Regions from separate parts of the Pseudomonas sp. LBUM1657 genome, predicted to be linked through region 1. Evidence: predicted binding sites of a transcription regulator. Region 1 holds the regulator's gene; each other region holds the start of a gene.

Region 1 (2,203 bases):
GCCCTGGCGGTATCCGCATCGTTCCGGCCGCGTCCGGCACCCAGAGCATGGTTCATTTGAGCCCGGCTCAACACGCCGGCCTGATCCAGGCGTTCAGCGATATCGGCGACAACCTCGACGTATTGGTGATCGACACCGCTGCGGGCATTGGTGACTCGGTAGTCAGTTTCGTTCGCGCCGCGCAGGAAGTCCTGCTGGTGGTGTGTGACGAACCGACCTCCATCACTGACGCCTACGCACTGATCAAACTCCTGAACCGCGATTACGGCATGAACCGCTTCCGTGTCCTGGCCAACATGGCCCAGAGCCCACAGGAAGGTCGCAACCTGTTCGCCAAGTTGACCAAAGTCACGGATCGTTTTCTCGATGTCGCCCTGCAATACGTGGGCGCGGTGCCTTACGACGAAAGCGTGCGCAAGGCGGTGCAGAAGCAGCGCGCCGTCTACGAGGCCTTCCCGCGTTCCAAGTGCTCCCTGGCCTTCAAGGCGATTGCACAGAAGGTCGATACCTGGCCGCTGCCGGCCAACCCCCGTGGGCACCTGGAGTTTTTTGTCGAGCGCCTCGTGCAACAAACGGCAGGACCGGTGCTATGACAGCCAGCGGCTACAACCTCTACAAGAAGTCGGCACGTGACGCGCAGTACGAGCTGATCGAGCGTTACGCGCCACTGGTCAAACGCATTGCCTACCACCTGCTGGCGCGTCTGCCGGCCAGTGTCCAGGTCGAAGACCTGATCCAGGCCGGGATGATCGGCCTGCTTGAAGTGTCGACCAAATACGACGCCAGCAAAGGCGCAAGTTTCGAGACGTACGCGGGCATTCGAATCCGCGGCGCGATGCTCGATGAAGTGCGCAAGGGGGACTGGGCGCCACGTTCGGTCCACCGCAATACCAGGATGGTCAGCGATGCCATTCGCTCGATTGAAGCTAAAACCGGTCGTGACGCTAAAGATCACGAGGTTGCGGCCGAACTCCAATTGAGTCTCGACGATTATTACGGGATTTTGAACGACACCCTGGGCAGCCGGTTATTCAGTTTCGACGATCTGTTGCAGGACGGCGAACACGAAGGGCTGCATGAGGATGGCGCGAGTGCTCATCTCGAGCCGTCACGCGATCTGGAAGATGAACGCTTCCAGGCGGCGTTGGCGGACGCGATTGCCAATTTGCCGGAGCGTGAGCGACTGGTGTTGGCGCTGTACTACGACGAAGAGTTGAATCTCAAGGAAATCGGTGAGGTCCTTGGTGTCAGCGAATCTCGGGTCAGCCAGTTACACAGCCAGTGCGCGGCCCGTTTGCGGGGGCGTTTGGGGGAGTGGCGAGCGCGCTGAAGGCAGTGTGGGGACACTGCGAACGTGGCTGGTGTGGTTGTTGAACCGCGCCGGTCTCGATCTGTTGTGCTCCAGACAGTCATCGAATGCTTCGCCGGATTGATTGAAATGGCGCGTCCAGGTGCTGGGCGCGTTTAAGACTGCTTGGAGGTCGAATTGGACAAGAACATGAAAATCCTCATCGTTGATGACTTCTCAACGATGCGGCGGATCATTAAAAACCTGTTGCGTGACCTTGGGTTCACCAACACGGTCGAGGCCGACGATGGCACTACCGCCATTCCGGTACTCAACAGCGGGAGCATCGACTTTCTGGTAACGGACTGGAACATGCCTGGCATGACCGGTATCGATTTGCTGCGCCACGTGCGTGCCGATGAAAAGCTCAAGCACCTGCCGGTGCTGATGGTGACCGCTGAAGCCAAGCGTGAGCAGATCATCGAAGCGGCCCAGGCCGGTGTTAACGGCTATGTGGTCAAACCCTTCACGGCCCAGGCGTTGAAAGAAAAAATCGAGAAGATTTTCGAACGCATCGGTTGAGAAACTGCGCCACGGGGAAGCTATGGAGCATAACGAATCTTCACAGGGCGATTTCGAGTCGACCCTGAAAAAACACGCTGTCGAACTGGTCGAAAGCCTTGAAAAAGGCAAGTTCGGTGACGCTGTGCAATTGATCCATGAGCTCAACCAGACCCGTGACCGCGGCCTGTATCAGGAAGTGGGCAAGCTCACTCGCGAGCTGCATAGCGCAATCGTCAATTTTCAGATTGACCCGAACATGCCGCAAGCCGAGGAAGTGTCGCAGATCACGGACGCGACCGAGCGCCTGGGCTATGTGGTCAAGCTGACCGAGGCCGCGGCCAACCGCACCAT
Region 2 (2,203 bases), 3.0 Mb from region 1:
CGACGTGGCGCTTGCCGATGCCGTGGCCTGAGAGGCCGGTTTCTCGGTAGGTGCGACCCGCGCCAGGTGCACATTGACCCGACGATTTTTCGCCCGGTTCGAGGAATTGGTATTCGGCGCCAGCGGATACCGCTCGCCGTGGAAGCGCAGGGTGATCTGCGATTCCTGGATGCCGTTGGCCTTGAAGAAGTCCATGACCGCCAGCGCCCGGCGGCGCGACAGGTCACGGTTGGTCAGGCGATTGCCGCCGTTGTCGGAGTGGCCGTCGAGTTCGATGTGATTGACCGTCGGATCGGCCTTCATGTATTCCAGCATCACTTGCAGCTTGGCTTTGGCATCAGCATCCAGATCGATCCCGCCGCCCGGGAAACCGACTTCGGATTGCTTCACCTGCTCGAAGTTCTGCGGCAGCAATTTGGCCACGCACCCCTGATAGTCGGCGTAAGCCTGGCTGAACTTGACCGGCAGCAAACGCACTTCCGCCACCCGACCATCGCCCGCGTGATGCCTGACGACGGGACTGCGGCCGTCCATCAAGCCGCTGATCAGGCGCCCGGCCTGTACGTGCGAACTGTTGAACAGCACATTGCCGCTGCCGATGCGTACGGAGCCGAGGTTAATGTCGCCACGCCCCGGTTGCCAGGGCGCAGCGGCCGCCAGCAAGGTCGCCGAGCCACCGCCGATCATCGAGTTGTAGGCCTTCAGCCGAAACGTCGCTTGCTCGCCGGCGCGACGCACGAACTCACCCGAGCCGAAATCGGTGACCGGCTGAGTCAGGCGGCATTCGAACTTGTCACCTTCGACCGTCCACTCGATGCTCTCCAGACGGGTCTGGAAAGTGAGCGCCATCGCAGGGAGGCTGGCAAACACACTGAGCAAGGCTAAATAACGCTGGCGCACGGGAGGCTCCACTGGCTTCTACAACAAAAAGACCGACACACACATGTTTACGGCATACCTGTTGGATATCGGAAGCTTCCTGCAAAACTTGATAGCGAGTGCCTGCAAGAGTCTTTTCCGGTAGCATTCCCCTCAGTTTGACCCGCCTGGAATCCCCTCATGTCCGACCGCCTGACCCTGCTGCGTCCCGACGACTGGCATATTCATCTTCGCGATGGTGCTGTGTTGCCCAATACCGTTGCGGATGTCGCGCGCACCTTTGGTCGCGCCATCATCATGCCTAACCTGGTACCTCCGGTGCGTAATGCGGCTGAAGCCGACGGCTATCGCCAGCGGATTCTCGCTGCACGCCCGGCCGGCAGCCGTTTCGAACCGTTGATGGTCCTGTACCTGACCGACCGCACCCAGCCAGAAGAAATTCGCGAGGCCAAGGCCAGCGGTTTCATCCACGCCGCCAAGCTGTACCCCGCCGGCGCGACCACCAACTCGGACTCTGGCGTCACCAGCATCGACAAGATCTTCCCTGCACTTGAGGCCATGGCCGAAGTCGGGATGCCTTTGTTGGTCCACGGTGAAGTCACCCGTGGCGATGTCGACGTGTTCGACCGCGAAAAAATCTTCATCGATGAGCATATGCGTCGTGTGGTCGAGCGTTTCCCGACGCTCAAAGTGGTGTTCGAACACATCACCACCGCGGATGCCGTGCAGTTCGTCAACGCGGCTTCGGCCAATGTCGGCGCGACCATCACCGCTCACCACTTGCTGTACAACCGCAACCACATGTTGGTGGGCGGGATTCGGCCGCACTTCTACTGCCTGCCGATCCTCAAGCGCAACACCCACCAGGAAGCCCTGCTCGACGCCGCCACCAGCGGCAGCGACAAGTTCTTCCTCGGCACCGACTCGGCGCCCCACGCCCAGCACGCCAAAGAAGCCGCGTGCGGTTGTGCCGGTTGCTACACCGCTTATGCGGCGATCGAGATGTATGCCGAAGCGTTCGAACAACGCAACGCGCTGGACAAGCTCGAAGCCTTCGCCAGCCTTAACGGCCCGCGCTTCTATGGCCTGCCGGTGAACACCGATCGCATTACCCTGGTCCGCGAAGAATGGACCGCCCCAACCAGCCTGCCATTTGGCGAGCTGACCGTAATCCCGCTGCGCGCCGGTGAAAAACTGCGCTGGCGCCTGCTGGAGGAACACGCGTGAGTGAAGACCATTACGACGACGAACAGGACGGTCAAGGCGGCGGAGGTGGTTCGCGCCACCCGATGGCTGCTCGCTTCCGTGGATACCTGCCAGTCGT
Region 3 (2,203 bases), 1.9 Mb from region 1:
GCGTCGATTCTCGGCGCTCTGCGGGGTTTGCACAAAGGGATAAAAAGGATGGGTGGCATGATTAAAACTCATGCTGTGGAGTTTCTGATAAGTTGACGAAATTGCGCTATAGGAGCTTTCCTCATGTCTCGTCGTCTTCCTCCCTTGTATGCCCTGCGCGCATTCGAAGCGGCGGCGCGGCATAGCTCGTTTACCCGCGCCGCCGAAGAGTTGTCGATCACGCAAAGTGCGGTCAGCCGGCATATTCGTACGCTCGAAGAGCATTTCGCCTGTCGGCTGTTTCACCGCAGCGGGCGCAATCTGCAACTGACCGAGTCGGCGCGGCTGATCCTGCCCGGCATTCGCGAAGGCTTCACCGCACTGGAACGGGCCTGCAATACCTTGCGCGCCGAAGATGACATCCTGCGGATGAAGGCACCGTCCACCCTGACCATGCGCTGGCTGCTGGCGCGACTCAGCCGTTTTCGGCACCTGCAACCGGGCAATGAGGTGCAATTGACCAGCGCCTGGATGGACGTCGACTCAGTGGACTTCAACCATGAACCGTTCGACTGCGCCGTCATCCTCAGCAATGGGCGTTTTCCCCCGGACTGGGAGTCGAGTTTGCTGTTCCCGGAAGAGCTGATTCCTGTGGGTGCGCCGAATCTTCTGAAGGATCAACCGTGGGACGTCGCCCGTCTGGTCAGTGCCGAACTGCTGCACCCGACCCCGGATCGTCGCGACTGGCGCAATTGGTTGGAGCGCATGGGGCTGGCAGATCAGGTGTCGCTTAAAGGCGGGCAGGTGTTCGATACGCTGGAGTTGGGCATGATCGCCGCTGCCCGTGGTTACGGCGTGTCCATGGGGGATTTGCTGATGGTGGCCGAGGATGTGGCTCAGGGGCGTCTGAGTTTGCCGTGGCCGACCGCCGTCGCCAGCGGTGAGAATTATTACCTCGTCTGGCCGAAAACGCGTCCTGGAGGTGAACGTTTGCGCCGTCTCAGCGACTTCCTACAGGGCGAAGTCCGGGCCATGGAATTGCCGGATGTCGAGCGTTTGAGCTGAATCGATAGAGCCATCGCAATGATGGCTTTAAGCTATATCCCGGCGAATGACTCAAGTATCCCGGTTTGCCGCCGAAAATCTGCATGTAGAACCTTCGTGCAGGTTCGACGTTTTTCCCATTATTAGAAATTTTGCCGAGTGCGCCTCGTGATCAGGAATGATCCGGTCACTGGGCCAGGAGCTGTCATGTCTCAACCTCGTGCCCGGATCGCCTCACAGCTTGGTCTTGCGCTTGCCGTGATACTGGCGATAGTCATCAGCGGCAGTACCGTGTTCGCCTTGCGTTCGCTGGACACTGCCAACCTCGCTACCCGCGAAGAGCACCTGGCCAGTGAGGCCCGGTTGCTGGCCGATCAGTTGAGTACTTTTCACAGCACCTTGCGTGAAAGCACCCAGCGCCTGGCCGGCCTGTTCGAGAAGCGCTTCAGCGCGGGGCTGAGCGTGCATCCGGACCAACCGGTGACGGTGGCGGGCACCCAGACGCCGGGCCTGCATCTGGGCGACGAAGTGTTGAACAACAACTTCAAGGAAGTCGACGAGTTCAAGCAAATGACGGCGGGTGTCGCCACGGTGTTTGTGCGCAGCGGCGAAGATTTTATTCGGGTCAGCACGAATGTCAGCAAACAAGACGGCAACCGTGCCATCGGCACTTTGCTCGATCACGCGAACCCGGCTTACGCGCGTTTGATGGCGGGGCAGAGCTACGTGGGTCGAGCCTTGCTTTTCGAACGCCTCTACATGTCGCAATACACCCCCGTACGCGACAGCAGCGGTAAGGTCATTGCCGTCCTGTATGTAGGATTCGATTACACCGACGCGCAGAACGCTCAGTTTGCCAACCTCAAGCGCTTCCGCATCGGCCAGACCGGTTCCCTGGCGCTGCTTGATGAACAGAACAAATGGCTGGTGCCCATCGCGGGTGTGCAAGCGCTGGATCAAGCGACGCCGGCCATCGTTGCTCTGGCCAAAACGCCGGGCAAAGGCGAGTTCTGGAGCGACAAGGCCGAAGATTTCTACAGCATCGCCGTGCCGTTTGAAGGCGGTCCGTGGTCGGTGGTCGCGAGCATGCCGAAATCCGAGATCCGCGCCGTGACCTGGAGCGTCGGCATTCAATTGGCGATTGGCAGCTTGTTGGCGATGTTGATCGCTGTAGGGGCGG
Region 4 (2,203 bases), 1.7 Mb from region 1:
ATGTTGACCTGGCCTTGCTGTGCCTGAGACTCGGCATCGCGCATTTCGCTGGCGGCGTGCTCGGCGTTCTTGGCGACATCCTGCACGCCATACGTCACTTCATTGATGGCCGTGGCCACCAGTTCCATCTGCTGGGACTGCTGCTGGCTGCGTTGTTGGGCCTGGGCGGCGTCGTTGCCCAAGTCGCTGGAAGACTGGCTTAAGGCGCTGGCAGACGCCTGCAACTCACTGATCACCTGCCGCAGCTTGGCGGTAAAGGCGTTGAAGTGTCGGGCCAGTTGCGTGACTTCATCCTGGCCATGGGTATCGAGGGTGCGGGTCAGGTCGCTTTCACCGCTGGCGATGTTGGCCATGGCGTTCACGGTTTCCTGGAGCGGACGCACGATGCTGCGGGCAATCAGGATCACCAGCAACGCCATGATCAGGGCAATCACCAGCCCCACGAAAGAAGCCTTCCACACCTGGCCATAAAACTCGGCCTGCATGTCATCGATGTACACGCCCGAGCCGATGACCCAGCCCCAAGGCTCGAACAGTTTGACGTAGGAGGTTTTTTCTACCGGGGCGCTGGCACCCGGTTTTGGCCAGCGGTAGTCGACCATGCCGGCACCTTTGGCCTTGGCGATGGCAACCATTTCATTGAACAGCGCAAACCCGTCCGGATCGCGGATCGTCGACAGGTTCTGGCCTTCGAGTTTCGGGTTGGCCGGGTGCATGACCATCACCGGCGTCAGATCGTTGATCCAGAAGTAGTCGTTCTGGTCATAGCGCAAGCCGCGAACCACCGTCAGCGCCTGTTTTTGCGCGGCGTCGCGGGTCAGCGTGCCGGCGGTTTCCAGGGCGTGGTAATAATTGAGAATGCCACTGGCGGTCTGCACCACGTGCTGGGTTTTCTCAACCTTGGCGTGGTACAGGTCTTCGTGAATCTGCTTGAGCATCAATACGCCCAACGTCATCAGCATCAGGACGGCCACGATCAAGATGAGCCACAAACGTCGGCTGATCGACATACTGCGCAAGCTGTTCATAACGCTGTCACTCCGGTTTCTTGTTCTTGTAATAAATGATCGCCAGCATCCAACCACACTTTGCGGGCCGGGCCTATGCGACCCAAGTCCTATAAGGCGGCAGCGTTAATCGGACTTGTCTGATAGGATTTCGGCCCCGTATGGGAAAACCTGAATCCGAGTTGACTTTTCAGCGGACTTTTACAGTTGTGCGTGGATCGAATGCGCGTGGATTTCATCTGCGCCGATCGCAGTAAAACGCTCTAAACAAATATTAACGGGGCATGCCGTGGCGCATCGCTTCTTGGGGGATAGATGGATCTTTGGACCGCCTTTCAGGCATTGATTCTTGGGGTTGTAGAAGGGCTGACGGAGTTTTTGCCGATTTCCAGTACCGGTCACCAAATCATCGTGGCCGACTTGCTCGACTTCGGTGGTGAAAGGGCCATGGCCTTTAACATCATTATTCAGCTCGGGGCGATCCTGGCGGTGGTGTGGGAGTTTCGCCGCAAGATTTTCGATGTGGTCGTCGGTTTGCCGACCCAGCCGAGCGCTCGACGCTTTACCGCGAACCTGCTGATTGCCTTCCTGCCGGCCGTGGTGTTGGGGGTGATATTCGCCGATCTGATTCACGAGTACCTGTTCAACCCGATCACCGTGGCCGCGGCATTGGTCGTGGGCGGTATCGTCATGTTGTGGGCGGAAAAGCGTCAGCATGAAGTGCATGCCCACACGGTCGATGAAATCACCTGGAAAGACGCCTTGAAAGTCGGCTTCGCCCAGTGCCTGGCAATGATTCCGGGAACCTCGCGTTCCGGCTCCACCATCATTGGTGGCTTGCTGTTCGGGTTGTCGCGCAAGACCGCCACCGAGTTTTCGTTCTTCCTGGCGATGCCAACCATGGTCGGCGCGGCGGTGTACTCGGGCTACAAGTACCGCGATCTGTTCGTGCCGTCTGATTTCCCGGTGTTCGCGATCGGCTTCGTCACGGCATTCATCTTCGCGATGATTGCTGTCAGAGCCTTGCTCGTGTTCATCGGCAGCCACAGCTACGCGGCGTTCGCCTGGTATCGCATCGTGTTCGGCCTGGTGATCCTCGCCACCTGGCAGTTTGGCTGGGTCGACTGGACCGCGGTCAAGCCATGAATGACGCCAGCGCGCGCAACAACCCCGGACGCAAATCCGGGGGTGGGATC

Evidence for each region. The regulator FliA, encoded in region 1, starts transcription of late flagellar genes. The targets are predictions, from matches to a motif close to CTAAAGTTTNNNNNNNNNNNGCCGNTAA.
Region 2: ACA055_RS24125 (flagellar protein MotY) is a predicted target of FliA. The motif match lies at 966-993, and genes of this name have one in related genera.
Region 3: ACA055_RS29245 (methyl-accepting chemotaxis protein) is a predicted target of FliA. The motif match lies at 1,095-1,122, and genes of this name have one in related genera.
Region 4: ACA055_RS15760 (methyl-accepting chemotaxis protein) is a predicted target of FliA. The motif match lies at 1,156-1,183, and genes of this name have one in related genera.

The regions. Positions count from the first base shown of each region.
Region 1 covers NZ_CP166799.1:1,718,139-1,720,341, forward strand. The annotation lists gene fleN (flagellar synthesis regulator FleN) at 1-593, shown strand, start outside; gene fliA (RNA polymerase sigma factor FliA) at 590-1,330, shown strand; gene ACA055_RS07815 (chemotaxis response regulator CheY) at 1,499-1,870, shown strand; gene ACA055_RS07820 (protein phosphatase CheZ) at 1,893-2,203, shown strand, end outside.
Region 2 covers NZ_CP166799.1:5,217,248-5,219,450, forward strand. The annotation lists gene ACA055_RS24125 (flagellar protein MotY) at 1-900, opposite strand, end outside; gene pyrC (dihydroorotase) at 1,060-2,106, shown strand; gene rnt (ribonuclease T) at 2,103-2,203, shown strand, end outside.
Region 3 covers NZ_CP166799.1:6,322,609-6,324,811, reverse strand. The annotation lists gene ACA055_RS29250 (LysR substrate-binding domain-containing protein) at 124-1,044, shown strand; gene ACA055_RS29245 (methyl-accepting chemotaxis protein) at 1,231-2,203, shown strand, end outside.
Region 4 covers NZ_CP166799.1:3,426,392-3,428,594, reverse strand. The annotation lists gene ACA055_RS15760 (methyl-accepting chemotaxis protein) at 1-1,028, opposite strand, end outside; gene ACA055_RS15755 (undecaprenyl-diphosphate phosphatase) at 1,323-2,153, shown strand; gene ACA055_RS15750 (DUF1294 domain-containing protein) at 2,150-2,203, shown strand, end outside.